DNA from 3 places in the Duganella kummerowiae genome. Region 3 is predicted to be linked to each of the others. Evidence: predicted binding sites of a transcription regulator. Region 3 holds the regulator's gene; each other region holds the start of a gene.
What was found. Region 3 encodes HrcA, which represses chaperone genes, less so after heat shock. Its sites were predicted from a motif close to TTAGCACTCNNNNNNNNNGAGTGCTAA; they were not measured.
Positions count from the first base shown of each region.

Region 1: a site for HrcA is predicted at 6,950-6,976, ahead of rpoH (RNA polymerase sigma factor RpoH). Genes of this name have one in related genera too.
Region 2: a site for HrcA is predicted at 1,265-1,291, ahead of groES (co-chaperone GroES). Genes of this name have one in related genera too.

Region 1 is NZ_JBKFEH010000009.1:207,605-217,307, forward strand. It holds gene ACLB1G_RS12095 (CPBP family intramembrane glutamic endopeptidase) at 1-1,982, opposite strand, end outside; gene ACLB1G_RS12100 (ABC transporter ATP-binding protein) at 1,979-2,734, opposite strand; gene lepB (signal peptidase I) at 2,828-3,520, opposite strand; gene ggt (gamma-glutamyltransferase) at 3,614-5,371, opposite strand; gene ACLB1G_RS12115 (hypothetical protein) at 5,389-5,862, opposite strand; gene rpoH (RNA polymerase sigma factor RpoH) at 5,991-6,890, opposite strand; gene ftsX (permease-like cell division protein FtsX) at 7,136-8,056, opposite strand; gene ACLB1G_RS12130 (cell division ATP-binding protein FtsE) at 8,053-8,724, opposite strand; gene ftsY (signal recognition particle-docking protein FtsY) at 8,734-9,703, opposite strand, start outside.
Region 2 is NZ_JBKFEH010000009.1:518,431-528,133, reverse strand. It holds gene ACLB1G_RS13350 (EVE domain-containing protein) at 1-216, opposite strand, end outside; RNA gene ssrS (6S RNA) at 302-481, opposite strand; gene ACLB1G_RS13340 (cell division protein ZapA) at 528-839, opposite strand; gene ACLB1G_RS13335 (hypothetical protein) at 836-1,090, opposite strand; gene groES (co-chaperone GroES) at 1,347-1,637, shown strand; gene groL (chaperonin GroEL) at 1,686-3,335, shown strand; gene aroG (3-deoxy-7-phosphoheptulonate synthase AroG) at 3,425-4,486, opposite strand; gene ACLB1G_RS13315 (hypothetical protein) at 4,582-4,857, opposite strand; gene ACLB1G_RS13310 (TonB-dependent receptor) at 4,856-7,504, shown strand; gene ACLB1G_RS13305 (hypothetical protein) at 7,596-8,483, shown strand; gene tldD (metalloprotease TldD) at 8,494-9,703, opposite strand, start outside.
Region 3 is NZ_JBKFEH010000019.1:126,937-136,639, reverse strand. It holds gene ACLB1G_RS23910 (PilZ domain-containing protein) at 1-333, shown strand, start outside; gene ACLB1G_RS23905 (hypothetical protein) at 535-1,137, opposite strand; gene ACLB1G_RS23900 (hypothetical protein) at 1,194-1,784, opposite strand; gene ACLB1G_RS23895 (HAD family hydrolase) at 1,983-2,690, shown strand; gene hrcA (heat-inducible transcriptional repressor HrcA) at 2,759-3,775, shown strand; gene fur (ferric iron uptake transcriptional regulator) at 3,833-4,264, opposite strand; gene ACLB1G_RS23880 (outer membrane protein assembly factor BamE) at 4,342-4,977, shown strand; gene dapB (4-hydroxy-tetrahydrodipicolinate reductase) at 5,009-5,830, shown strand; gene ACLB1G_RS23870 (MotA/TolQ/ExbB proton channel family protein) at 5,827-6,492, shown strand; gene ACLB1G_RS23865 (ExbD/TolR family protein) at 6,495-6,923, shown strand; gene ACLB1G_RS23860 (barstar family protein) at 6,925-7,251, shown strand; gene map (type I methionyl aminopeptidase) at 7,299-8,087, opposite strand; gene ACLB1G_RS23850 (VOC family protein) at 8,092-8,457, opposite strand; gene ACLB1G_RS23845 (AraC family transcriptional regulator) at 8,524-9,348, opposite strand; gene leuS (leucine--tRNA ligase) at 9,429-9,703, shown strand, end outside.

The DNA.
Region 1 (9,703 bases), on a different contig from region 3:
CCCCAGCGCAGCGACAGGCCGGTATCGGCGGCGCGCAGCACCGCCGGCACGCCCTGCGTCTTGCTGCGCCAGTACACCAGCCGCGTCAGGGTGTAGGTGATGGCGCCCGAGCCGGCAAAGGCCAGCATGATGGCGGCCTGGCCCGGATGGCGGGCGTCGCGCGCGAACAGCAGCAGGCCCAGCGCCTGCAGCACGAAGAACATGGTGGCCGCCATCAGGCCGTCCGAGGTGGATACCCTCGGCGGGGGCGAGGCGGCCGGATCCAGCAAATACGGCAGCTCGTCGCGCGCCTTCTGCCACAGCGCCAGCGCCAGGGCGCCGGTCAGCACCAGCACCACCAGCTTCTGCGACCACACGCTGGTGTAGATCGAATAGGTGTAGAACGCCGACAGCAGCATGTACAGGTAGATGTAGGTGGGCCGCACCCGGTTGCGCATGTCGGCCGCCTGCGGATCGCTGGCGAACACGCCCAGCGCCACGGCGATCACGGAGAACACCGGGATCCCGGCCAGCACGGTCAGCATCAGCACCAGCAGCTGGAGAGTGATGTCCGCCCCATAGTGCAGGCCGACGCCGAACACCGCCAGCGGATAGACCAGGGCCAGCACCGCCCACAGCTGGGCCTTTTCCCTGAGTACGCTCTCCAGCGAGCGCGGGAAGGTGTACAGCATCCACAGCACCTGCCCTTCGTTGTTCAGGGTCTGGAAGGCCGACAGCATCAGCACGTAGACGCCGATGCCGAAGGCCATGGCCGCCATCAGGGTGGGATGCCGGCCCAGTTCCGCGATGCTGTTGATCTGGCCGTTGAATACCAGCTGGCTGCCGACGATCACCACCGGCAGCAGCAGGGTCTGGACCAGGAAGTTGCGGTCGCGGCTGAGCAAACGCAGCTCGCGCCGCTTGATGGTGGACAGCCACCCGCCGCCCGCGCCGGCAGAGGTGGCAGAGGCGGCAGCCGTGGAAGCGGCGCGGCGCGGCTTGCGCGCACTCTCGCGGGCGCTGGAGGACACCACGCCGCCGGCCAGCTGCCAGCGCAGCAGCGCCATCCCGGCCAGCAGCACCACGGCCACCTCGGCCAGCAGCAGCGCCGTCACGCTGGCAAAGGCGAACACGCTGTGCGCCTGTATGGCCCGCAGCACCAGTCCGGGCGGGGTCCACAAGGTCCAGGCCGGGAATTCACCGGCCCAGCGCATGACGAAGGAATCGGCGCGCGGCATGCCCAGCGCCATCACCAGGTACAGCAGCGGCATGCTGATGAGCGAGACCACGGCCTGCAGGTTGCGCAGCTGCGAAGCGGGCAGCCACATGCGCAGCCCGGTGTCGGCCACGGTCTGCAGCACCGTGGCCAGCGGCAGCAGCGCGGCCGCGCCCAGCAGGGCCACCGGCAGTGCGGTCCAATGAAACCCTGAATACCAGGCCACCACCACCAGCGGCACCACCAGCGCGAACAGGCCGGTAACATTGCTGGCGCAGCGTTCCAGCACCCGTCCCCACAGCAGCGTGCCGCGCCGCACCGGCATGGTAACCAGCCACTCCAGGTCCCAGTCCGGCTGCGCCAGCTCCTTGCTGGCCAGCGGGATCAGCAAGCTGACCAAGAACAGGATGGACAGCTCCATGGTCAGCCCCGTCATCAGCTCGGACGAGAAGGGCGCCGCGTGCAGCTGCTGGGCGGCCATCTCGGGCTGGTGGTGGCGCTCGCCGTATTTGCCATCCTTTTCGCAGGAGGCGCCCGGCGTCAAATGGCACTGCATGTTGAGCATGGCGCCGCGCTGCATGTTGACGAAGGAGAAGGACATCAGCAGCGCCATCACCACCGTCATCAGCCACAGGTTGCGGCGCTTGCCGCCGAAGGCGGCGCGGGTGGTGGCTTTCTTCTTGCCGAAGCCGCGCGCCAGGTTGTTGCTGGTCTGGTTGAGCAGGCGGGTGACGCGCATTTTCGCCATCAGCCAGATGGCGCGCCGGGCGGGGATGGGCTGCATCATGCGGCGCCGCCGCCGCCGGCCAGGCCGGCTTCGCTCTCGTCGGTGATTTTCAGGAACACGTCTTCCAGCGAGGCGTCGGCGCTGGCCTCGTCGCGGATCTCGTCCAGCGAGCCGGTCGCCACCAGGGCGCCGTGGTGGATGATGCCGACCCTGTCGCACAGCTTTTCGGCCATGTCCAGCAAGTGGGTGGAGACGAAGATGGTGACGCCGGCCGCGGCCGCCGCCAGCAGCCTTTCCTGCACCTCGCGCGAGGCGCGCGGATCGAGGCCGTTGATCGGTTCATCGAGGATCAGCACCGACGGCTCGTGTATCAGGGCGCAGGCCAGGCCCAGGCGCTTCTTCATGCCCAGCGAGTAGTTGACGGCGTAATCCTCGCCGGCTTCCTCCAGCCCGAATTCGGCCAGCAGGCGCGCCGCGCGCTGTACCGCCTCGGCGCGGGGATAGCCGTGCATCTCGGCCACGAATTGCAGGATCTCGCGCCCGCGCAGGTAGTCGTAGAACACCGGGGTATCGGGCAGGTAGCCGACCCGGCGCTTGACCTCGGCCGCGTCGGCGGAACAATCGAGGCCGTCGACCAGCACCTTGCCGCCGCTGGGCACGAGGATGCCCATCATCATGCGGATGGTGGTGGTCTTGCCGGCCCCGTTGGGACCGAGGAAGCCGAACACTTCGCCGCGCCGCACCGTCAGGTGCAGCGGCTGGACGGCGTTGAAACTGCCGTAGGTCTTGGACAGTCCCTGGAATTCAATCATGTGTGCCCCGTTTCGGCGTTGTCAAAAAACTTTGCGGAAATCTTAACACCGCATGGGGCAGACGGGAAAGGAGGGCTGGCCGCTCAGTCGCTGCTAGTCTTGATACAGGCTCTTGCCGAAGCGCCCGGGGCGCGGCAGCCAGTTGCCCTGGATGTCGGCCGAGGCCAGGATGCGCTCGGCCTTGCCGATCAACAGGGCGCGCGGCACCAGGCCGATGTAGCGCGAGTCGGCGCTGTTATCGCGGTTATCGCCCAGCATCATGTACTGGCCGGCCGGCACCACGATGGGCGCGAAGCTGCGGCGCGCATTGTTCACCTGCGGCAGGAACTGGATGCGGTGCGCGCTGTCGCTACCGCCAGCCCCGCGCTGCAGCGATTCGCGCACCTGCAGCGATTGCACGGCGACGCCGCCGATGGCCTCGTCGCTGCGTCCCAGCGCCGCGTAATCGGCGCTGCGGCCATTGATGATGAGCTGCTCGTTGCGCATCTCGACCCGGTCGCCGGGCAGGGCGATGACGCGCTTGATCAGCCGGGTGCCGTCGGCCGGGGAGCTGAAGGTGACGATGTCGCCGCGCTGCGGCTCGCCGGTGGTGGTGAGCACGATGTCGGTCAGCGGCACCTTGACGTTGTAGGCCAGGCGGTTGACGAACACCACGTCACCCTCCAGCAGGTTGGGATGCATGGAGGCCGACGGTATCGGATTCCAGTCCGCCACGGCGGTGCGGAACACGCCGAACAGCGCGAGGAACAGCAAAAAGCCCTTGTTATCGCGGATCCAGTGCTTCATTGAATACTCCCTGAGTTGGTTGGTGGCGGATGCCTCGGAGAGTGTGGCGCGGCAAGCTTATTTGCGGCTTATTTATAGCTTAATATCAGCTTATCAATGCGCGCTTTTCTGCACCAGCGCGCTGCCCACCCCATGCCGCTTGCCCTCGCTGACGGCCGTCACGGTGCCATCCGGGTTGAACACCAGCGCGTTGGCGGCGCCGATTTCCTCCGCCTGCGCGGCCCAGTGCTGGCCGGTCTGTTCCAGCGCGCGCGCCTGCGCGCTGCCGGCAAAGCCGGGTTCGACGTCGGTGGCCGTGCCGTTGCGCTCGGACAGGCGCGGCGCGTCCACGGCCTGGTCCATGGGCAGGCCCAGGTCGATGTGGTTGACGATGGTCTGCAGCACGGTGGTGATGATGGTGGCTCCGCCCGGGCTGCCAATGGAGAAGGCCGGCTTGCCATCCTTGAAGGCCAGCGTGGGCGACATGCTGCTGCGCGGGCGCTTGTAGGCTTCCGGCACGTTGGGGGCGGGGCCGGTGAAGTCGAAGTCGGTCATCTCGTTATTGAGCAGGAAGCCGTAGCCCGGCACCACGATGCCGCTGCCGCCCCAGGATTCGATGGTGTAGGTATAGGACACGATGTTGCCATCCTTGTCGGACACGGTCAGGTGGGTGGTGTGCGCGCCCTCGGCCAGCAGCTTGCTGCTGTTGGGCCGCAGCGGCACGCTCTGGTCGTTCTGGAACGGGTAGGGATCGCCGGCCGGCTGCGGCGCGGCGGCGCGGTCCGGGGCGATCAGCTCGCGGCGGCGCGCCGCGTACTCCTTGCTGAGCAGCCCGGCCACCGGCGCATCCACGTATTCGGGATCGGCCAGGTAGGCGTTGCGGTCGGCGAAGGCCAGCTTGCTCGCCTCCAGGTACAGGTGTTCGGCGCGGGCGCGCGGCATGGATTTGAGGTCGTAGCCTTCCAGGATGTTGAGCGCCTCGGCCACCGCCACCCCGCCGCTGCTGGGCAGCGGCATGCCATAGATGTCGTAGCCGCGGTAGGTGCTGTGCACCGGCTGGCGCAGCCGCGCTTCATAGTTGGCCAGGTCGGCCAGCGTCATCCTGCCACCCCGGACCGATACGCCGGGCGCGGTGGGCGGCCGGTTGACGGCGGCCACGATGGCCTGGGCCATGGGGCCGCTGTAGTAGGCCTGCACGCCGCCGGCGGCCAGCTTGCGGTAGGCTGATGCCAGGTCGGGATTGCGCAGGGTGCTGCCGGCCGGCAGGGCCTTGCCGTTGCGCAGGTAGAGGGCCGAGGTGCTGGGGAACAGGGCGAATTTCTTCTCGTTTTCCGCCACCAGGCGGCTGAAGTTGGCGCTGACCGTGAAGCCCTTGCTGGCCACCGCGATGGCCGGCGCCAGCACCTGCCTGAAGGACATGCTGCCGTAGCGCTCCAGCGCCTCGTGCCAGCCGCGCACCGTGCCCGGCACGCCCACCGCGTTGCCGCTGGCGACTACGGTGTCGAAGTCCATCGCCTTGCCATCCTGCTGGAACACGATGGGTGTGAAGCTGGCCGGGGCCGTCTCGCGGTGGTCGATGGTGATCACGCGCTTCTCTTTGGCCAGGTAGATCACCATGAAACCGCCGCCGCCTATGCCGCAGCTGAAGGGATCGGTCACGCCCAGGGTGGCGGCCGCCGCCACGGCGGCGTCGATGGCGTTGCCGCCCTGGTTGAGGATATTCATGGCGGCCTGCGAGGCCGGTTCGCTGATGGTGGCGACAGCGCCGCCGGTGCCGGTGGCGACCGGCGTCTTGGCCCAGGCCGGCTGGGACAGTGCGATCAGGATGGAAGGTACTAGCGAGGACAGCAGGAGGGTGCGGGTCGGTGTCATGGAGGGCCGTGGTCGGTTCAGTTGACGGGGATATTACTCACCCGCAAGCTTACCCGATAATCCGGCGCGATTTCCTGCTGGGCCGGCACCGGCGGCGCGCTGTCGCCGGCCAGGGCCACGCGCAGGCCGTTGCGCCTGATGCTGTTGACGCCGTTCGGCATGTCCTGGGCCAGCACGAAGCTGGTGGACACGCCGTTGGGCTCGGTCACGGTCAGGCTGTAGCTGATGTAGCCGGCCCAGACGCACACGGCGCCGGCGCGGCAGCGGCTGTCGTTGACGCGGTCCAGGCGCAGGCTGCCGCCGCCGGGCAGGGCGGCGGCCAGCCCGGGCGCCAGCTCCACCGTGGTGTCGTAGGCCGGCGGACCTTCGGCGCGCACTCTTCCGGCGGCGCCGCAGGCATGCAGGCTGGCCAGCCCGCTCAGGACCAGCGGGACGACGATGATCTGGCGCAGGGCATGTTGCCCTATTCCTTGTTGCTGGCCTTGCTTCATGCGTGTCCTTTTAATAACAAACCTGGACAATGTAGCAAATCAAGAGGGATCGGGGCGCACGGCTAGGACGTAAAAAAACCGCCCGCAGGCGGTTTTTAGTGGGACCAGGCGCTGCTTAAAACAGCGGATTACACGTAAGCGGCCAGCGCGCCCTTCATTTTCTTGAGCGCCGCCACCTCGATCTGGCGGATGCGCTCGGCGGACACGCCAAACTCCTCGGCCAGGGTGTGCAGGGTGGCGCCGGAACCGTCGTCGTTGGCCAGCCAGCGCGACTCGATGATGCGGCGCGAACGCGGGTCCAGCTTGGACAATGCGCTTTCCAGCCCCTCCGACTGCAGACGGGTCACCTGTTCCGCTTCCAGCACCCGGGTCGGCTCGGTGGTGTCGGACGACAGGTAGGCGATGGGCGCGAATTTGTCGTCTTCGTCATCGGTAGGCGATTCCAGGGCGATGTCGCGGCCGCTCAGGCGCGTTTCCATCTCGATCACTTCCTCGCGCTTGACGTCCAGTTCCTTGGCCAGGCCGTCGATCTGGGCCGGGGTCATGGCGTCCAGGCCGGTCTTGTGGCTGCGCAGGTTGAAGAACAGCTTGCGCTGGGCCTTGGTGGTGGCCACCTTGACCAGGCGCCAGTTCTTCAGGATGTATTCATGCATCTCGGCCTTGATCCAGTGCATGGCGTACGACACCAGGCGCACGCCCTGGTCGGGGTCGAAGCGCTTCACGGCTTTCATCAGGCCGATATTGCCTTCCTGGATGAGGTCGGCGTGCGGCAGGCCATAGCCCAGGTAGCCACGGGCGATCGACACCACCAGGCGCAGGTGCGACAGCACCAGTTGCTGGGCGGCGCCCAGGTCGTTGTGTTCCTTCAGGCGCTTGCCCAGCGAGACTTCTTCTTCGTGCGACAGCATCGGCAGGCGGTTCACTGCCGAGATATAGGCGTCCAGGTTGCCCAGGTTGCCAGTGAAGCCGAGGCCCAGTGCACGGTTGGCGGCCGGTGCCAGCGCGGTCGTTGCGGACATCATGTTCATTTGTTTTCCTTCGCTCGAATTGTTGCAAGTCTCAAGATCAGACTGTGTTGAAACATATATTAGCACTCTCTGTCGATGAGTGCCAATCGCTCCAAATTTATCAGTCTGATAGTAAAAACACTATTGAGAGTTGAGATGCATTAAAGAATGCGCGATGGACCTTAGGACAGGCTTAACCTGCTTGAAACAAGGATAGGATGCCCCCAGGGGCGGCGTCGGTACGGCGCCGCACTCCGGGACGAGGATTACTTGAGGCGCGCCAGGTGGCGCTGTACGGACAGCACGGCGCCAGCCAGGCCGAGGCCGGCCGAGACGGCCAGCAGCCCGGCCATGGGCAGCGGCGCCAGCGGTATCAGCTGGAATTCGGATGCATACAGGCGGGCGAATTCGGCAATGGCCGTGTTCAGCGGCCGCAGCGCCAGGGCCACGGCGCCCAGCGCCACGCCGCCGGCGCACAGGCCCAGCAGGGCGCCGCTGTAATAGAAGGGGCGGTGGATGAAGCCGTCGGTGGCGCCGATCAGCTTGGACACCATGATTTCCTCGCGCTGTGTCATGACCTGCAGGCGGATGGTATTGAACACCACGGCCACCACCACCGTCCCCAGGGTGGCGGCCAGCAGCAGCAGGGCCAGGCGCAGCACGTTGAGCAGCGCCGCCAGGCGCTTGACCCAGGCCGAATCGACCTGCACCGTGTCCACCCCGGGCAGGGCGCGGATGTGCTCCGCCAGCTGGTCGACGTCGCCGCCGGCCTGGGCGTTGCGGAAGGCGTCCAGCTTGAGCACATAGCTGTCCGGCAGCGGGTTCTCGCCCAGGGCGCCCAGCACGTCGCTCATGCCGCTCTTTTCCTTGAGGGTGTCGAGCGCCTTTTCGCGCGGGGTGAAGATGATCTTGGCCTGCTTGTCCCTGACCGCCTGGCGCAGCTGCACGGCCAGCGCCTCGGCCTGTTCGCGCGGCGTGTCCTGCTTGAGGAAGACGCTGATTTCGGGATCGACCGACAGCTGCTCCGACATGGGCCGCACATTGTCCAGCAGGGTGACGCCGGCAAACGGCAGCGCCAGGGCAATGGCCACCACCAGGATATTGAACAGGAAACTGCCGGGCGCCCGGCGCACATGGGCCAGGGCCGCGCCCAGCGCGAACCAGTGTTGACGCAGCCAGTAGCTCATGCCGCCACCTCCGCGCCGCTGCTTTCCAGTTCGCCGGCGCGCAGGCGTATCACGCGTGCGGCGGCGTCCAGCATCTGTTCGTCGTGGCTGGAGATCAGGCAGGTCACGCCCACCGAATGGAAGGCTTTCAGCGCATCCAGTACGCGGTTGGCGCTTTCACGGTCCAGGTTGGCGGTGGGCTCGTCGGCCAGGATGATTTGCGGGCGGTTGACGATGGCGCGCGCGATCGACACGCGCTGCTGCTCGCCGCCGGACAGGGCCAGCGGGTTGGCGCCGGCCCGCCCGGCCAGCCCGACCTTGTCGAGGGCGGCGCGGGCGCGCTGCTCGGCCTGCTGGCGCGAGGCGCCCGTCACCAAGAGCGGCAGCATCACGTTGGCCAGGATGGAGCGGTCGTTCAGCAAGCGCTGCTGCTGGAAGATCAGGCCCAGGTTACGCCGCAAAAAGGGCACGGCGGCGGGCTTGATGCGGGCGATGTCCTGGCCGTTGACGATCACCTTGCCGGCGCTGGGACGCTCGATGGCGGCAATCATTTTCAGCAGGGTGGACTTGCCGGCGCCCGAGGGACCGGCCAGGAACACCAGTTCGCCCTTGCCGACCGTCAGGGAGATGTCGCGCAGCGCCGTCGCATCGGGGGAGTAGGATTTCGAGACGTGCTGGAATTCGATCATGGCGGGCAATCAGGCGAGCAGGGCTTCCACAAATTCCGCCGCCACGAAGGGCTGCAGGTCCTCGATTTTCTCGCCGATGCCGATGAAGTACACCGGCACCGGCCGGGTGCGGGCGATGGCGGCCAGCACCCCGCCCTTGGCGGTGCCGTCCAGCTTGGTGATGATCAGGCCGCTCAGCTGCAGGGCGTCGTCGAAGGCTTTCACCTGTGCCAGGGCGTTCTGGCCGGTGTTGCCGTCGATGACCAGCAGGGTTTCATGCGGGGCGCCGTCCATGCCCTTGCCGATCACGCGCTTGACCTTTTTCAGCTCTTCCATCAGGTGCAGCTGGGTCGGCAGGCGGCCGGCCGTGTCCACCATCACCACATCGGTGCCGCGCGCCTTGGCCGACTGCACCGCGTCGTAGGACACGGCGGCCGGGTCGCCCGAGGCTTGCGAGATCACGGTGACGTTGTTGCGCTGGCCCCAGACCATCAGCTGTTCGCGGGCGGCGGCGCGGAAGGTGTCGCCGGCCGCCAGCAGCACCGACTGGCCGTGCGACTGCATGTGCTTGGCCAGCTTGCCGATGGTGGTGGTCTTGCCGGCGCCGTTGACGCCGGAAATCATCATCACCAGCGGCTGGTGGCGGCCCAGCTCGAACGGTTTCTGCAGCGGAAGCAGCAGCTCGACCATCAGCTCCTTGAGGGCGGCCTTGACGGCGGCGGCGTCCAGCAGCTTGTCCTGCTTGACCCTGGCCTTGAGCGCATCCAGCAGGTATTCGGTGGCGTCCACCCCGGCGTCCGACATCAGCAGGGCCGCTTCCAGCTCCTCGTACAGCGCGTCGTCTATCTTGGCGCCGACAAACAGCAGCGACAGGTTGGAGGATGTCTTGGACAGCCCGGCTTTCAGGCGCGCCATCCATGACTGGCGCGGCGCCGGCTCTTCCAGCGGGTACAGGGCCTCGTCCTGGGGCGTGGCGGGCAGTGCCGGAGCGGGGGCTGCC
Region 2 (9,703 bases), on a different contig from region 3:
CGGGCCGCTGGCAATCACGGCCAGCCCGGCGATGCCCGGCTGTGGACAGCTGGAGTGATAGAACAGCACGCCGTCGCCCTCGCGCATGGCGTCGCGCATGAAGTTGCGGGCCTGGTAGTTGCGCACCCCGAACCAGGCCGTGGTCTGCCCGGGCGCGGCCATCAGATCATCGATGCTGACTTCATCGGGCTCGGACTTCATCAACCAGTACTGCATGCAGGGCTCCTTCGGCGGGCGTAAAAACTCGACAGGCGTAAAAAAAGCGGCTGCGCGCACCGGCTGCAACCGCTTCTTTCTGATATGTGGCCCCACCTGTGCCGCTGTGCCGGCATCCCGAACCAAACGGTTCAAGGCGGTCTCAGTTAGTCCAATTTCGGGTTCGTCGGACTAGCGACGCTCACGCCCATCAAACAAATTCCCGAGACCTGTGCGTAATAATGGTTCAAGGAATATATGGCAATCGCGAACACTGCAGGGTAAGCCGGAGTTTACTCTTTTGTCCGCGCCAGGGGAAGGCTCACGGCAAATTAAAACAGGGTTTCCTGTGGCGTCAGCGCACTGTCCAGCACCTTGTGCATGGCGGCCAGCTTGTGCTGCACTTCCAGCAGGCTCATGTCCGACAAGGGTCCCTGCGGCGCCTTCACCGACAGGAACTCGGCCGCCATGCCCAGCGCCGCCATGACGGCGATGCGGTCGTTGCCCTTGACCTTGCCGGCGTTGCGGATGGCCGTCATCTTCTTGTCCAGGAAGGCAGCCGCCTCGCGCAGGGCGCGTTCCTCCTCGGCCTGGCAAACCAGGCGGTAGGGCGCGCCCATGATGGTCACATCGAGGTGGATCATTGCACTTGCTCCTGCTCGGCAACCGGGGCGGCCTGGGCCGCTTCAGCCGCGGGCTGCTCCAGCGAGGGCACATGCTCCAGCAGGGCGGCGACACGGCTGGCGGCCTGGGCCAGACGCTGCTGCACGGCCTGGTTCTCGGCCTGCAGGCTGGCGTTGGCCTGGCGCAGCTGGGCGTTCTCGCGGCGCAGGGACACGGTCAGCTCGGCCAGTTGGTCGATTTTATCGGATAGGTCTTGGAATTCTGAAATCATCCCGCCACTATAGGGAGGGCACGGTACGCCGTCAACCAAATCCCGTGGATAAGCGGTATGCGCGCACGATGTTTGCGCATTGTCAAGGCCCGTGCCGAATCGTCACGTCCTGCCTTATTCCTGCATTAAATAACCACATACCAACCTTGAAATACCGAATAAGCGTCCCTATAATTGGCACTCGCTACGGGAGAGTGCTAACAGCCTCCCTGCAACCGAACACGTAGTGTCTATCCATTGAATAAAGGAGTTTTGTATGAACCTTCGCCCTTTGAACGATCGCGTCATCGTCAAGCGTCTCGACCAGGAAACCAAAACCGCCTCCGGCCTGATCATCCCCGATGCAGCCGCTGAAAAACCGGACCAGGGCGAAGTGCTGGCCGTTGGCAATGGCAAGATCCTGGACGATGGCAAAGCCCGTCCGCTGGATGTCAAAGTAGGCGACCGCGTGCTGTTCGGCAAATACGCCGGCCAGACCGTGAAGATCGACGGCCAGGAACTGCTGGTCATGCGCGAAGAAGACATCATGGCGATCGTCACCAAGTAATCATTACTTGAGACCATCCCACCTAACCCGAATTCAGGAGCATCAAACATGGCAGCTAAAGAAGTAATCTTCGGCGACGCAGCGCGCGCCAAAATGGTAGAAGGCGTCAACATCCTGGCCAACGCCGTCAAAGTCACCCTGGGCCCGAAAGGCCGCAACGTGGTGCTGGAGCGCTCCTTCGGCGCCCCCACCGTCACCAAGGACGGCGTCTCGGTGGCCAAGGAAGTCGAACTGAAAGACAAGCTGCAGAACATGGGCGCGCAAATGGTCAAGGAAGTCGCTTCCAAGACCTCCGACAACGCCGGCGACGGCACCACCACCGCCACCGTGCTGGCCCAGGCCCTGGTACGCGAAGGCATGAAATTCGTGGCAGCCGGCATGAACCCGATGGACCTGAAGCGCGGCATCGACAAGGCCGTGGCCGCCACCGTGGAACAGATCGCCGCCATCGCCCGTCCCTGCACCACCTCCAAGGAAATCGCCCAGGTCGGTTCGATCTCGGCCAACTCCGACGCCTCGATCGGCGAGCGCATCGCTGAAGCCATGGAAAAAGTCGGCAAGGAAGGCGTCATCACCGTGGAAGACGGCAAGTCGCTGAACGACGAGCTGGACATCGTGGAAGGCATGCAGTTCGACCGCGGCTACCTGTCCCCGTACTTCATCAACAACCAAGAGAAGCAAGTCGCTATCCTGGACAACCCGTTCGTCCTGCTGTGCGACAAGAAAATCTCCAACATCCGCGACCTGCTGCCGGTACTGGAGCAAGTGGCCAAGGCCGGCCGTCCGCTGCTGATCATCGCTGAAGACATCGAAGGCGAAGCCCTGGCGACCCTGGTGGTCAACAACATCCGCGGCATCCTGAAAACCTGCGCCGTCAAGGCGCCTGGCTTCGGCGACCGCCGCAAGGCCATGCTGGAAGACATCGCCATCCTGACCGGTGGCCAGGTGGTGGCGGAAGAAGTCGGCCTGACCCTGGAAAAAGTGTCGCTGGCCGAACTGGGCCAGGCCAAGCGCATCGAAGTCGGCAAGGAAAACACCATCGTCATCGATGGCGCCGGCGAAGCCTCGAACATCGAAGGCCGCGTCAAGCAGATCCGCGTGCAGATCGAAGAAGCGACCTCGGACTACGACCGTGAAAAACTGCAAGAGCGCGTGGCCAAGCTGGCCGGCGGTGTTGCCGTGATCAAGGTTGGCGCCGCCACCGAAGTCGAAATGAAAGAGAAGAAAGCCCGCGTGGAAGACGCCCTGCACGCTACCCGTGCTGCCGTGGAAGAAGGCATTGTTCCTGGCGGCGGCGTGGCCCTGCTGCGCGCCCGTTCGGCAGTGCAGAACCTGAAAGGCGACAACGCCGACCAGGACGCCGGCATCAAGATCGTGCTGCGCGCCATGGAAGAGCCGCTGCGCATGATCGTGCAGAACGCCGGCGAAGAAGCCTCGGTGGTGGTGAACGCCGTCGTCGGCGGCACCGGCAACTACGGCTACAACGCCGCCAACGGCACCTATGGCGACATGGTGGAAATGGGCGTGCTGGATCCGGCCAAGGTGACCCGTTCGGCCCTGCAGAACGCAGCTTCGATCGCCGGCCTGATGCTGACCACCGACTGCATGATCGCCGAGATCGTGGAAGACAAACCGGCCGGCGGCATGGGCGGTATGGGTGGCATGGGCGGCATGGGTGGCATGGACGGCATGATGTAATCTGCCGCACACCACAGTGCTGAAAAAAAGCCGGCTTGCTCACGCAAGCCGGCTTTTTTATTGCCGCCACAACGGGCGGCATACCAACCTCAGTCCCGCTGGGCCAGGCGGCGCTGGCGCACGGCGGCGGCCAGCCCTTGCAGCACTTGCACGCTGCTGTCCCAATCGATGCAGCCATCCGTCACGGACTGGCCATACACCAGCTCCTGGCCCGGAACGATGTCCTGGCGGCCGGCCACCAGGTGCGACTCCACCATCACGCCCACGATGCGGCTGTCGCCGCCGGCCACCTGGGCGGCGATGTCGGCGCACACCGGCACCTGGTTTTCCGGCTTCTTGCTGCTGTTGGCGTGCGAGGCGTCTATCATCACGCGCGCCGCCAGGCCCTGGGCCGAAATCGCCTTGCACGCTTCTTCCACGCTGGCCGCGTCATAGTTGGGCGCCTTGCCGCCGCGCAGGATGATGTGGCAATCCTCGTTGCCGTTGGTGGACACGATGGCCGAGTGGCCGCCCTTGGTCACCGACAGGAAATGGTGCGGCTGCGACGCGGCCTTGATGGCGTCCACCGCGATCTTGACGTTGCCGTCGGTACCGTTCTTGAAGCCCACCGGGCACGACAGGCCGGAGGCCAGTTCGCGGTGCACCTGCGACTCGGTGGTGCGGGCGCCAATCGCGCCCCAGCTGATCAGGTCGGCCACGTACTGCGGGCTGATCACGTCCAGGAACTCGGTGCCGGCCGGCAGGCCCAGCCCGTTGATGTCGCGCAGCAGTTCGCGCGCCATGCGCAGGCCGTCGTTGATGCGGAAGCTGTTGTCCATGTAGGGGTCGTTGATCAGGCCCTTCCAGCCCACCGTGGTGCGCGGCTTTTCGAAGTACACCCGCATCACGATTTCCAGGTCGGCGCCCAGTTCCTGGCGCAGCGGCGCCAGGCGGCGCGCGTATTCCATGGCGGCCTTGGGATCGTGGATGGAGCACGGGCCGATCACCACCATCAGGCGGTCGTCCTGGCCGTGCAGGATGCGGTGCAGCGCGATGCGCGCATTGGCCGCGGTCTGCTCCGCCACTTCCGTGCACGGGAATTCACGGATCAGGTGGGAGGGTGGCGTCAATTCCTTCATTTCGCGTATGCGCAAGTCATCGGTACGGGGCATGCTGTGTTACTCCTATGGGTAAAAAAAAACCGCCATCGCTGGCGGTTTTCTTGGATTCTGCTGGAACTCGTGTTTGCTTTTACGTGTACCGGCCGCTACTCCACCGCCTTGGGTTGGAATTGCCAAAAGTAAAAGTAGCCGGTAAAGAAAAAGCGGATCATGTGAGTGTCCAGATAAGGTCTGACGACTATAGCAATAGACACGCGGGCTTGGCAAGCAAAATTTTGTTCGGCCAAGAAATGAATTTTAGAATTTTCTGTCTCCAAAGCGCCACAAACCATATGGGCGCCGACGCACCCCTGATGCAGATCATGCTTGCAGCAAGTGTTCACCTCAAGACTGGGGCTTCCCAATTCGAGGAGTATCACCATGCCATCCACCCCTACCTTGCTGCGCCTGTGCGCCGGCGGCGCCGTGCTGTTGAGCTGCACGGTCCAGGCCCAGACCGAAACCCAGGACCAGCCCGCCCCCGTGCAGCGCGTCGAAATCACCGGCTCGTCCATCCGCCGCATCGCGGCCGAAACGGCGCTGCCCATCACCACCGTGCGCGCCGAGGACTTCGCGCGCCAGGGCCTGACCACGGCCCAGGACGTCCTCAACAGCATCCCCATGAACCAGAGTTCGCAGGGCGCCAGCCAGTCGGTCGGCGCCGGCACCGGCGGCCAGGCCCAGGCCGATTTGCGCGGCCTGGGCGGGCAGCGCACCCTGGTGCTGCTGAACGGCCGCCGCCTGGCGCCGCATCCGTTCAACGGCGACAGCGTGGACTTGAACGTGATCCCGCTGGCGGCCCTGGACCGGGTCGAAATCCTGCGCGACGGCGCCTCCGCCGTGTACGGCAGCGACGCCATCGGCGGCGTGGTCAACTTCATCACCAAACGGCAGGTGACAGGCGGCGCCATCACCATCGAAGGCTACCAGCCGGAAGCCAGCGGCGGCGGCGACGAACGGCGCGCCAACATCAGCGGCGGCTTCGGCGACCTGGCCACGGACGGCTTCAACCTGTGGGGCGTGGCCGACGTGCACCGCCAGAAAGCGCTGCCGGCCACGGCGCGCGCCTTTTCCAGTACCGGGATACGGCCCGAGCACGGCGTCAGCAAAACCAGCGGCACGCCCTACCCCGCCAACTTCTATTCCGACAACGGCATCAGCGGCAACCCGTATTTCGCCAGCGGCTGCCGGCCGCCGGCCTCGGTACCCAACACGGGTGGCTCGCCCACATGCCGCTACGACTATTCGCGCGAGGTGGACGACCTGCCGCGCACCAAACAGGAAACGTATCTGGGGCGCGCCACCATCCGCCTCGACAACGACAACAACGCCGGCCTGGAACTACTGCATGCGCGCAGCACCAACGAAGCCAGGGTGGCGCCGCCGCCGCTGGCCGGCATCGCCATGATCATGCACGCCAGCAGCCCCTACTACCCGGGCGGCAGCGCCGGGGTGCCGGCCGTGGCCGGCCTGGCGGGCGAAGACCTGGACATCAGCTGGCGCCCGCTGGTGACGGGACGCCGGGCCGGCTTCGACACCAGCACCACCGACCGGGGCGTGCTGAGCGCCGAGGGCACGCTGCGCGGCTGGGACTACAGCGCGGGCCTGAGCCACTCGGTCAGCAAGGCCGCCAGCGCCTTCACCGGCGGCTACGTGGTCGACCAGCGCATGGTGGAAGGCGTGGGCAGCGGCCTGCTCAATCCCTTCGGCGAACAAAGCGCCGAGGGATTGGCCTACCTGAACGACTCGCTGCTATTGGGCGAATACCTGAACGCGCGCATGCGCAGCACGGCGCTGGACGTGCGCGCCAGCCGCGAGCTGGGCACGCTGGCCGGCGGCGCGCTGGGCTTTGCCATCGGCGGCGAGGCGCGCAAGGACAAGGCCCTGTACCGTGTCAACCGCGCCCTGGCCTCGCAGGCCTCCAGTTCCGGCTATGCGGACGCCCAGGACCAGGATGGCCAGCGCAAGCTGTACGCCGTGTTCGCCGAACTGAACGCGCCCGTCATCAAGGACCTGGAGCTGAACGCGGCGGCGCGCTACGACCATTACGACGACGTCGGCCACAGTTTCACGCCCAAGCTCAGTGCGCGCTGGCAGGCGCGGCCCGAAGTGCTGCTGCGCGCATCCTGGAACCGCGGCTTCCGCGCGCCCACCCTGTTCGACCTGCATGGGCCGCAGACGGTCACCAATTCCTCCGATACCTGGGATGATCCGCTGCTGTGCCCGGGCGGGGTGCTGGCGCCGGGCGCCAATCCGAATTTGTCCTGCAACCAGCAGCAGAACGTGCGCCTGGGCGGCAATCCGGACGTCAAGCCGGAGCGTTCCAAGACCTGGAGCGCGGGCGTGGTGTTCGAGCCGGTGCGCAGCCTGACCGTGTCGCTGGACTACTGGAACATCGCGCTGCGCAACCAGATCAGCGCGCTGGCCGAGCAGACCGTGTTCAACAACTATCCGAAGTATGCCGGGCTGTTCCACTACAACGCGGCCGGCAACCGCCTGGACTATGTCTCGCTGATCACCAACAACCTCGGTGAAGTGAAATCGGCCGGGGTCGATGTCGGCCTGCTGTGGCGCCTGCCGCGCAGCGCCTACGGCGCCTGGGCGCTGCAGGTGGACGGCACCTGGGTGCGCAAGTACGATTACCAGAACGAGCCGGGCGGCCCGTTCACGGAAAACGTGGGCGTGTACGCCGACGCCTCGCCGGTGTTCCGCTGGCGCCACAACGCCACCCTGCAGTGGCACCTGGGACCGTGGAGCGCGGCCCTCAGCAACCGCTACCTGTCCGGCTACACCGACCAGAACGCCGTCGATCCGCCATATGCGCGCGAGGTGTCCTCGTATTCGGTGTGGTCGCTGTCCGGCAGCTATACGGGCATCAGGAACGTCGACCTGACGGTGGGCGTGCGCAACCTGGCCGACAAGGAACCGCCCTACACCAACCAGGGCACCACCTTCCAGCAAGGCTACGATCCGCGCTACACCGACCCGCTGGGCCGCACCTGGTACGCGCGCGCCACCTACAAGTTCTAAGCCGTTGACAGCGGCCCGGCCCCGGCTTAGCATGGGATGACATTATAAAAAAATACATCCCATGACGTGCTTATACCGATGGCTTGCATCCATGGTGCTGCTGGCATGCGGCATGGCGGCGGCACAGCCCAGCCAGCAGCGCGCCATGCTGTCCAGCATGCGGCCCATGGTCATGCACGCCGCCGGCATCGGCCTGCAGCCAGGTTCGGGCTGGATCGTGCTGAGCGGCCCCATCGTCGACGCCATGGCCGATGCGCTCGGCAAGGCGGCAGCGCAGGACCGCAGCCTGCACAGCGTGCTGATCGATTCGGGGGGCGGCGACCTCGATGCGGCGCTGCGCATGGCCACCGTATTGCGCGAGCGGCGCATGCACCTGGTGGTGGATGGACGCTGCCTGTCGGCCTGCGCCAGCTATCTGTTCCCGGCAGCCGCCACCAAGTCCGTGATGCCCGGCTCGGTGCTGGCCATCCACGGCGCCACCGTGCATTACATGGGCGGCGGACGGCTCAAGTCCAGGGCCGCCAGCGAAACGGCTTCCGGTCTGGACACGCTGGAGCTCGCGCCGCGGCGCGCGGAGCTGATGGCCTTGCTGGAGCGGGCCGAACGGCAGCGGCGCGCCCTGGGCCTGCGCGACACCCTGGATGCCAGCTTCGCCCTCTACCTGGCGCATCGCAAGGCCTTGTTCGGCACCGACGCCATCACCGCCACCCAGCACGCCGCCGGCTGCCCGGCCCACCAGATGTGGGCGCTGGACCGGGCCCAGCTGGAAGCGGCAGGCGTGACCGGCATAGAAGAATTCTGGTATCCGGCGGACGCGGCCCAGCGCCAGCGCGTGGCCTCCACGACGGGACTGGCGCCGGGCTTTTTCTACTATGGTCCCGCCGCAGGCCTGGAGCAACTGTGCACCGCCCCGCTGCCGCTGCTGGAGCGCGTGCGGCTGTGGGGCGTGCGCGCCGTGACGGCGCTGCGCGGCAGCTAGCGGAGCAGCCTCACGCGGTGCCGCCCACCGTCACGCCGTCGATGCGCAGGGTGGGTTGGCCGACGCCGACCGGCACGCTCTGGCCCTCCTTGCCGCACACGCCCACGCCCGGGTCCAGGCGCATGTCATTGCCTATCATCGACACGCGGGTCAGCACCTCGGGGCCGTTGCCGATCAGGGTGGCGCCCTTGACCGGATGGGTGACCTTGCCATCCTCGATCATGTAGGCCTCGCTGGCGGAGAACACGAACTTGCCGTTGGTGATGTCGACCTGGCCGCCGCCGAAGTTGACCGCATACAGGCCGTGCTTGACCGAAGCCAGGATCTCGGCCGGGTCCTTGTCGCCCGCCAGCATGTAAGTGTTGGTCATGCGCGGCATGGGTAAATGGGCGAACGATTCGCGGCGCGCATTGCCGGTCACCGGCATCTTCATCAGGCGCGCATTCATGCTGTCCTGGAGGTAGCCGGTCAGGACGCCATCCTCGATCAGGGTGGTGCACTGGGTCGGGTTGCCCTCGTCGTCCATGTTGAGCGAGCCGCGCCGGTCCGGCAGGGTGCCGTCGTCCACCACGGTCACGCCGCGCGCCGCCACCTGCTCGCCGATGCGGCCGGCGAAGGTGGACGAACCCTTGCGGTTGAAATCGCCCTCCAGCCCGTGGCCTATGGCTTCGTGCAGCAGGATGCCGGGCCAGCCCGGCCCCAGCACGATGGTCATGGGACCGGCCGGGGCCGGACGCGCCTCCAGGTTGACCAGGGCGCCGCGCACCGCCTCGTCGGCGTAGGACTGCAGCAGCGCATCGCTGAAATAGCCATAGTCGTAGCGCCCGCCGCCGCCCGAGGAACCGGTTTCGCGGCGGCCGTTGTGCTCCACGATCACCGTCACCGAGACCCGCACCAGCGGCCGGATGTCGGCCGCCAGCAGGCCATCGCTGCGCGCCACCAGCACCACGTCGTATTCGCCGGCCAGGCTGGCCATGACCTGCACCACGCGCGGGTCGCGCGCCCGGGCCATGTGCTCGATGCGCTCCAGCAGACTGACCTTGGCGGCCGCGTCCAGCGAGGCCAGCGGATCGTGCGGCAAATACAGCGAACGGCCGCCGTGGGGCGTCATGGCGCCCGCGACCTTGACCTTGCCGGAACCGGCGCGGGCGATGGTGCGGGTGGCGGCCGCCGCTTCCAGCAGGGCCGCTTCCGAGATATCGTCCGAGTAGGCAAAGGCG
Region 3 (9,703 bases):
CAGCAAGCGCGAGTTTCCCGCCGCACCGCGGCCCGCCACCCGGCCACGCTGACCCTGATAGACGAGACCCACCACGCGGCCCACACCCTGGACCTGTCGCAGGGCGGCGTCAGCCTGCAGACCGACAGCCAGCTGCGCCTGGCCCAGTATTGCGCCGTCAGCTTCCAGGTGCGGCTGGGCGAGGAGCAGCGCAAGGTGCTGGCCATGGGGCAAGTGGTCTATAGCGACCCCGACGCCGAGCTGGGCTTCAAGACCGGCGTACAATTCCTGCGCCTGGACAATGGCAGCCTGGACGTCATCAACCAGCTACTGCGCGAACCTTCCCCCGACTGAGAGGGCGGACTCTAAACCGTCAGGCAAAAAAAAACCCGCTGATCAGATCAGCGGGCTAAATCCAATTCCTTTGAAAGAAGTGGAGGAGACGGGATCTATTATGCCCACCCTCCACATATAACGCCAATTTATCTTTGGCATATCCTTCATGTCAAATGGCTATAACTATCGGGAATTTATTATTTCTTTTGTGAATGTCTGTTATGCGCTGATGGGCTTGCAGGTGATCAGCACATTGCTGATGGCCGAGCTGCCCATCACGCCGGTGCCGTTGGTCACGGTGCAGTAGTAGCCGGTAGGATTGCCCTGCACCACCACGCCATAGGGCAAGCCTTCGCCTATGGCGCCGAAGTCCACTTCCACCAGCTGGCTGCCGTCGGTGGGGCCGGTGGCGGTGATCAGGCCGGAGTCGCTGCCGTTGGACAGGTTGACCGCCACGCCGGAAGGCAGGCCGGTCACCTGGCCGGTCAGTTCGTGGGTCAGGCGGTAGCATTGCACGGTAGCCGCGATCGACACGGTGTGGCCGGCCGAGCCGGAGCCGGCGCCGATGGTGCAGTCGAAATGGTCAGGCGATTTCAGCACCGTGATGTTGTAGTCGGTGCCGTACTCCACCTGCTTGGGGAAGACGAAGCTGGTGGCGCCGGCCGGCACCGTCACTGTGTCGGAACCGTTGGCCAGCACCAGGCCGGAAGTGGTCAGGCCTTCCACGACGCCGGTCACAGGATAGGTCTGCTTGCCGCCGCAGGCGGCCAGGATCACGGGAACGAGCAGCGCCGCCACGGCGCGCAGGGTCGAAACTTTCATGTGGTTCTCCAAGGGGACAGGCCCGGGCCGCCATCGCAGCCCGGCGCCGGATGCGGTTATTGACAGGTGATCTGGATATTGCTGACGTTGTTGCCGGGCATTATGCCGATGCCATTGCCGATCGAGCAAGTCTTGCCTGTGGGTGCGGAGTACACGGTCACGCCGTACAGGGCGCCGTCGGCCACTTTCAGTGGGAACACAAAGGACACGGCCGAGCCGTCGGCATTGCCCTTGACCGAGGCGGTGTCGGAACCGTTGGTCAGCACCACGGTATCGCCGCTTTTCAGGCCGGTCACGGCGCCGCCCAGGCTATAGCTGTTGGTGACGCAGGTGATCACGGTCTGGTACACGGTATAGGCGTTGGCCTTGGCCTTGTTGTTGGAGGGGGTGCAGACCGCGCCCACCGGGGTGCCGGGCTTGACTTCCACGTCGAAGGCTTCATCTTCGGACAGCAGGTCGGGGAACACGAATTGGGTGGCGCCGGCGTCCACGGGCAGGGTCTTGCTGCCGTTGGTCAGCACCAGGCCGCTCTTGGTCAGGCCGGTGATGGTGCCGCTCAAGACCAGGCTGCCGTTGCTGCCGCCGCAGGACGCCAGGATCACAGCACACAGCAGGGCCAGGCCCGCACGCAGGGTCAAACTTTTCATAAACACGTTCTCCAAATCTCGAATGGGCCGGCCAGCGCGCGCCACGCGCACAGGCAAGAGGTGTCGCATATTACACGGATGGCCCGTATTTTAGTGCATTTGGTAACGCGCGGCGCGGCTGGCAGATGTAACAGCTTGTGACCCCGGAGATGCGACAATAGCGCACCGCCGCACCGGCAAGACTGTCAAGAGAGTCCCATGAGCCTACATCCCCCGCAAGCCATCCTGTTCGACCTGGACGACACCTTCTGGCCGGTCGGCCCCGTGATTGCCGCCGCCGAGCACAGCTGGCACGCCTGGCTGGCCGAGCGCGCCCCGGCCGTGACCGGACGCTATACGGTGGAGGAGCTGCGCCGGCGCCGCTACGCGCTGGCGGCCGCGCGTCCGGAACTGATGGCCGACCTGGCCGAACTGCGCGCCATCGTCCTGCGCGAAGCGTGCGACGAGGTGGGCGCCGGCCATGAGCACGTGGCGGGGTCGATCCGCCATTTCGTGGCCGAGCGCAGCAAGGTCACCCTGTATGAGGACGTGCTGCCGGTGCTGGCTTGGTTGCAGGGCCGGGTCAAGCTGGGCGTGATCACCAATGGCAACGCAGACCTTGAAGTGATAGGCCTGGGCCACCATTTCGAGGTGAACCTGTCCTCGGCCCGGCATGGCAAGGCCAAGCCTGACCCGTCGATTTTCCTGGCGGCCTGCGCGGCGCTGGGGGTGGCCCCGGCCGACGCCGTCTATGTGGGCGACGACCTGCAGCTGGACGTGGTGGGGGCCCAGGGCGCCGGGCTGAGGGCGGTGTGGATCAACCGCGCCGGCAGCCAGGCCCACCTGGAGCAGGACGTGCGGCCGGACGCCATCTGTGGCTCGTTCACGGAATTACTGTCCTGGCTGCAACGTGAATTGACGCCCTGACTGTTGTCCCCGGCCGTACTGCGTGCATAATAAGCAGGTACAGATCATCCTTGCCGTCACTGAAGAATATGCAACTCGACACTCGCGCCCAAACCCTGCTCAAAGCCCTGGTGGAACGGTATATCGCCGACGGCCAGCCGGTGGGCTCGCGCGCGCTTTCCAAGATTTCCGGACTGGAGCTGTCGCCGGCCACCATCCGCAACATCATGGCCGACCTGGAGGAGCTGGGCTACGTGGCCAGTCCGCACACCTCGGCCGGGCGCATACCCACCCCGCGCGGCTACCGCATCTTTGTCGACACCCTGCTGACGGTGCAGCCCATCGACGAGCAGGCGGTGGAGGCGCGCATGCGCCTGCAGGCGCCGCAGCCGCAGAAAATGATTTCCAACGCGGCCCAGATGCTGTCCTCGCTGTCGCAGTTTGCCGGCGTGGTGCTCAGCCCCAAGCGCGAGTCCGTGTTCCACCAGATCGAGTTCCTGCGCCTGTCCGAGAAGCGCATCCTGCTGGTGATCGTCGGCCCCACCGGCGATGTGCAGAACCGGCTGCTGCTGACCGATGTCGACTACACCCCGGCCCAGCTGATGCAGTCGGCCAATTACATCAACCAGAACTACGCCGGGCTGTCGTTCGACGAGGTGCACCAGCGCCTGCAGGGTGAGCTGCGCCAGCTGCGCGACGACATGGGCCGGCTGATGCAGGCCGCCGTGGAAGCGGGCAGCGAAGCCATGGCCGACGACAGCGACGATATGGTGATCGCCGGCGAGCGCAACCTGCTGTCCGTGAGCGATCTGTCCTCGAACATGAGTTCGCTCAGGCAAATGTTCGACATGTTCGAGCAAAAGACCGGGCTGATGCAGCTGCTGGATGTGTCGACCAAGGCCAGCGGGGTGCAGATCTACATCGGCGGCGAATCCAGCCTGGTGCCCATGGACGAGATGAGCGTGGTGACCGCGCCTTACACGGCCAATGGCAAGATCGTCGGCACCCTGGGCGTGATCGGTCCGACCCGCATGGCTTACGAGCGCGTGATACCCATCGTGGATATTACGGCCAAGCTGCTGTCCAACGCGCTCAGCCATAATTGAAGGGGTTTCGCCTGCACGGCGAGGCGCTGCAGCGACGCCACGGTCCTTGAAACGGCCTCAGGCGGGGCGGTGGGGGCAGTCTGTCTTGGTGCAATTGCCGTAGATGGCCAGCGCGTGCTCGGCAATCCGGAAGCCGCTCTTTTCCGCAATCATTTGCTGGCGCTTCTCGATTTCCTCGTCGAAGAATTCCTCCACGCGGCCGCAATCCAGGCACACCAGGTGGTCGTGGTGGGAGCCGGCGTTCAGTTCGAAGATGGCTTTGCCGGTTTCGAAATGGTTGCGGTTGAGCAGGCCGGCCTGCTCGAACTGCGTCAGCACGCGGTAGACGGTGGCCAGGCCCACGTCCATGTTGTCTGCCAGCAATATTTTGTACACATCCTCCGCAGTCAGGTGACGTACCGCGCTGTTCTGAAAAATGTCCAGGATCTTGATTCGTGGCAAGGTGGCCTTCAGGCCGCTGGACTTCAGATCGGTAGGATTGTTACTCATGTTAGTACTCGGATGTGGTTCAAGTGCTTTATGATATAGCGTTTTCGCACTTCCGCTCAAATAGATTGAGGAACCCTATGCGCGTCACCCAGGCTTTATCGCAGTCCCACCGCGTCACCCGCCGTCTTCCCGCCCTGGCCCTGGCCGGGCTCGCATTGGCCCTGGGAGGCTGCGCGTCCAACACCACGCTGGGCGAGAAGTCCAACCAGGTGCAAGCTACCGGTGTGGCCACCGACGCCAACCAGGGTGCCCAGACCACGACCATCACCAAGTTCCAGAAGTTCATGTGGTTCTTCTCGCCCTACCGTCCGGATATCCAGCAGGGCAACTTCGTGTCGGAAGAAATGCTAACCCAGCTCAAGACCGGCATGACGCGCGACCAGGTCAAGTTCATCTTCGGCACCGCGCTGCTGACCGATCCCTTCCACGCCGACCGCTGGGACTATCCGTTCCGCCTGGCGCGCGGCAATGGCGAGACCACCACCAGCCGCGTGGTGGTGTTCTTCAAGGATGGCAAGGTCGACCACTGGGAAGGCGGCAACCTGCCGACCGAGAAGGAATACATCGCCCGCATCGCCGGTCCGGCGCCCAAGATCAAGAAGGAAGGCGCGCCCGATCTGCAGCCGGCGCCCAAGACCGCACCGCTGCCGGCCGGCGTGGATTCCTCGCCGGCCCAGCCGGTGGACGTGAGCATCAAGAAGAACACCAATTAGTCGGTAATAACGAGCAATAACGGGCAATAACATGAGTGAACTGAACATCGCCATTGCTGGCGCCAGCGGCCGCATGGGCCGCATGCTGATCGAGGCCGTGCTGGCCGCCCCCGACCTGCGCCTGTCCGGCGCCCTGGACCGTCCCGGCACGGCCGCCATCGGCACCGACGCCGGCGCCTTCCTCGGCAAGAGCACCGGCGTGCTGATCGAGTCCGACTTGTCCAAGGGCCTGGCCGGGGCCGACTTCCTGATCGACTTCACCCGTCCGGAAGGCACGCTGGAACACCTGAAGTTTTGCGCCGAACATGGCGTCAAGGTGGTGATCGGCACCACCGGCTTCGATGACGCCGGCAAGGCCGCCATCAAGGCGGCCGCCGAACAAACCGCCGTCATGTTCGCCCCCAACATGAGCGTGGGCGTGAACGTGACCCTGAAGCTGCTGGAACTGGCGGCCAGGCATTTCTCGACCGGCTACGATATCGAAATCGTCGAAGCCCACCACCGCCACAAGGTGGACGCGCCATCCGGCACCGCGCTGAAAATGGGCGAGGTGATTGCCGATGCGCTGGGCCGCGACCTGAAGGAGTGCGCCGTGTACGGCCGCGAAGGCGTGACCGGCGAACGCGACCCGTCCACCATCGGCTTTGCCACCGTGCGCGGCGGCGACATCATCGGCGACCACACCGTGATGTTCTGCGGCACCGGCGAGCGCATCGAGATCAGCCACAAGTCCAGCAGCCGCGCCAGCTACGCCAGCGGTTCGCTGCGCGCCTGCCGCTACCTGGCCGACAAGCCGACCGGCCTGTACGACATGAACGACGTACTGTCGCTGAACACCCTGTCGCTGGCATGACATCCGGCGTCCAGCCCTTCACCCTGGCACGCTACTGGGAGCAGGGCGACGCCATCAGCCACGCGGTGGCCTATGTGCTGCTGGCCATGTCGCTGCTGAGCTGGTTCTTCATCCTGTCCAAGGCGCTGGCGGCCTGGCGCGTGCGGCGCAGCGCGCCGGCCGTGCGCGCCTTCTGGGATGCGCCCACCTTGTCCGATGGCGTGGCCGCGCTGGCCCAGGCCGATACGGAAGCCATCTATGTGCCGCTGGCCCAGGCCGCCGCCGCCGGGCTGCAGGGCGGCCAACGCCACAGCCTGGGCGGCGAGCTGGGCCGCAGCGAGCAAGCCACCCGCGTGCTGCGCGACGCCATCCACCGCTCCACCATACGGCTGGAAAGCGGGCTGACCATCCTGGCCTCGATAGGCTCGACCGCGCCCTTTGTCGGGCTGCTGGGCACTGTGTGGGGCATATACCAGGCGCTGGCCCATGTGTCGGCCTCCGGCGCGGTGCAGATCGACAAGGTGGCCGGTCCGGTGGGCGAGGCCCTGATCATGACCGCCATCGGCCTGACGGTAGCCATCCCCGCCGTGCTGGCCTATAACGGATTCAACCGCGTCAACCGGCTGACCCTGGCCGAGCTGGACGCCTTCGCCCACGACCTGCACGCCTACCTGATCAAGTAGCCATGGCTTTCGGTTCCTTCAACCACCACCGCCAGTCCGGCCCCATGGCCGACATCAACGTCACGCCCATGGTGGACGTGATGCTGGTGCTGCTGGTGATCTTCATCCTGGCCGCGCCCATGTTCACCAGCGCGCTCAAGCTGGAGCTGCCCAAGGCCCAGGCCCCGGCCGAGGCGGCCCAGGCGCCGTCCGCCGTGGTCAGCCTGGCCATCGATGCCGATGGCGGCCTATACTGGAACAAGGAAGCGGTGCCGCGCGAGACGCTCGATGCGCGCCTGGCCGAGGCCGCCAAACTGTCGCCCCAGCCCGAGCTGCAGCTGGGCGCCGACAAGAACACCCGCTATGAAGTGGTGGCCCAGGTCATGGCCGCCGCCCAGGCCCGGGGCTTGACCCGGCTGGGCTTTGTCACCGATCCGAGGAAGGAAAAATAATATGGCCACCGCAGAACTCAATGGCGCCGCCATCAGCGATTTCACCAGCTTCCATACCGAGTGCAAACAGGCGCTGGGCTTCCCCGAGCATTACGGCAATACGATGGACGCCTGGGTCGATTGCCTCAGCTATTTGCGCGACGAGGATGGCATGAGCAAGTTCCGACTGAAACCCAACGAGGTGCTGGAAATCGTCATCAAGGACGCCGGCGCCATGCGCGCCGCCGTGCCCGACATCCTGGAAGAAGTCACCTACTGCGTGGCCGGCATCAACGAGCGCTACGAGGACTATGGCGAAAAACCGGCCCTGAAACTGACCCTGCGCTGAGATTTCATTGCCACGCCACGGTCATTTTGAAACAAGCTCAAGGCAGCTCAGCTAGCCTGCTCGCCCGGCGCCAGGGTCAGCACTTCGAAGCCGGTATCGGTCACGGCCACCATGTGTTCCCACTGGGCCGACAGGGAGCGGTCCTGGGTCACCACGGTCCAGCCGTCCGGCATCTGGCGGGTTTGCGGCTTGCCGGCGTTGATCATGGGTTCTATGGTGAACAGCATGCCGGGTTGTAGTGTCAATCCCGCGCCCGGACGGCCGTAGTGGCGCACTTCCGGTTCTTCGTGGTACACCAGGCCGATGCCATGGCCGCAGTAGTCGCGCACCACGCTGAAGCCGGCCGCCTCGGCCACGGCCTGTATCGCATGGCCGACGTCGCCCAGCGTCGCGCCCGGCTTGACGGCGCGGATCCCGGCCCACATGGAATCGTAGGTCACCTCCACCAGCTTCCTGGCTTTCTTGTTGGGCTCGCCAATGTAGTACATGCGGCTGGTGTCGCCGTGCCAGCCATCCTTGATGACGGCCACGTCGATGTTGATGATGTCGCCATCGCGCAGGATGCGCCTAGGCGAGGGAATGCCATGGCAGATCACCTCGTTGACCGAGGTGCAGATGCTGGCCGGGAAGCCGCCATAGCCCACATTGGCCGGGATCACTTTCTGCACGTCGACGATGTAGTCGTGGCAGAGCTGGTCCAGGTATTCGGTGGACACCCCGGCCTTCACATGCGGGCCTATCATGGTGAGCACGTCGGCCGCCAGCTGGGCGGCCACGCGGGCCTGGGCGATCTGGTCGGGGGACTTGATCAGTATGGCGTCGCTTTTCTTGCGCATGGCTTCATCTTGCATCTTCCGTTTTGAAGTGCGGATTGTAGATCAAACCGAGCACATTGCCGTACGGATCGTTGAGTTCGGCGACCTTGATGCCGTCGCCCACGTCCTGGATGGCCGAGAATTCGGTCGCGCCCAGGGCGATGATGCGCGCCACTTCGGCCTCGATATCGTCCACGCCCCAGTAGCTGCGGCTGCCCTGCGGGCCGGGCTGGCCATCCGGGAACAGGCCCAGCTCGAAGCCGCCCACGGCAAAGCCGATGTAGTAGGGCTGGTCGAAATACGGCGCCACGCCGAACACCTGGCTGTACCAGGCCTTGCCCTGTTCCATGTCCGGCACCGGGTACATGGTGGTGCGCAATCCTTTGATCATGATGCCTCCTGTGGTGAAAACATCCATCTTGCCATGGCGTGCCGGGCTTGGATTGGAAAAATGGAATCAGGCCAGGAAGTCGGCCGGGCTGCTGCCGCTGAACTCCTGGAAGTCGTGGATCAGGTGGGACTGGTCATAATAGCCGCATTCCAGGGCCAGCGCCGCCCAGTCGGGCGCCTGGGCGGCTTTCAAGGCGTCGGCGGCGCGCCGGAAGCGCACGATGCGCGCGTACAGCTTGGGTGTGAGGCCGACATGGGTGCGGAACTGGGCCGCGATGTGCTGGCGGGATGCGCCCAGGCTGTCGGCCAGCCGTTCCACCGGCAGGCGGCCGCCGCTGGAGTCGATCGCGGCCAGGGCGCGCGCTACCAGCACGGCGCCGCCGAGCGCGGCGCCCGGGTCTGTTCCGGTGTCCCGGCCTGCATCGAAGCGGGCGCCTGGGCCATATCCAGGGCCGCCGCCGCCCGGGCGCAGGTGCGCCAGCAGCGCCGCCTCGACCAGGTCCAGGCGGGCACGGTCGTCCTGATCGCGGGCCCACAAGGCGTCTCCAAGGCGCTCGGCCTGTGAGCGGCCCCATACATCCTCCATGCCGGCGCGCTGGTCGCTCAGCACATGCAGCGGCAGCCCGAGGAAGGGGCCGGCCGCGCCGGGCCGGAAGCGCACCGCCACGATCCGCACCGGCGCGCCGCTGGCCACCTGGATGGCGCGGCTCATCATGCCGACCGCAAAACCGGCGCCGCCGCTGTCCTGCCACAGGATGTCCACGCAGTTGTCGGGCAGTACACGGTGCGCGTGCGCGGACGCCCCGGGCGCCGGGCGAATGGAGGCCGTCCACAGGCACACCACGTGGGCTGCCAGGGCAGGGTGGGGCGGATATTCCTGATACAGCATCATGCGGGGCGCTCTCCGTGCGCTAGTGGCGTTACAGCCAGTATAATGTCCGGTTCATATACACTTTTGGCCGCTACACCATCATGCAAGATAAATATAGTCCCGCCGACGTTGAAAAAGCCGCCCAATCGCACTGGAAGGCGATCGACGCCTACAAAGCCGTGGAAAACGACCCGCGTTTCCCGAAAGGCAAGTATTACGCTTGCTCCATGCTGCCCTACCCGTCGGGCAAACTGCACATGGGCCACGTGCGCAACTATACGATCAATGATGTGATGTACCGCTACCTGCGCATGAACGGCTACAACGTGCTCATGCCCATGGGCTGGGACGCCTTCGGCATGCCGGCCGAGAACGC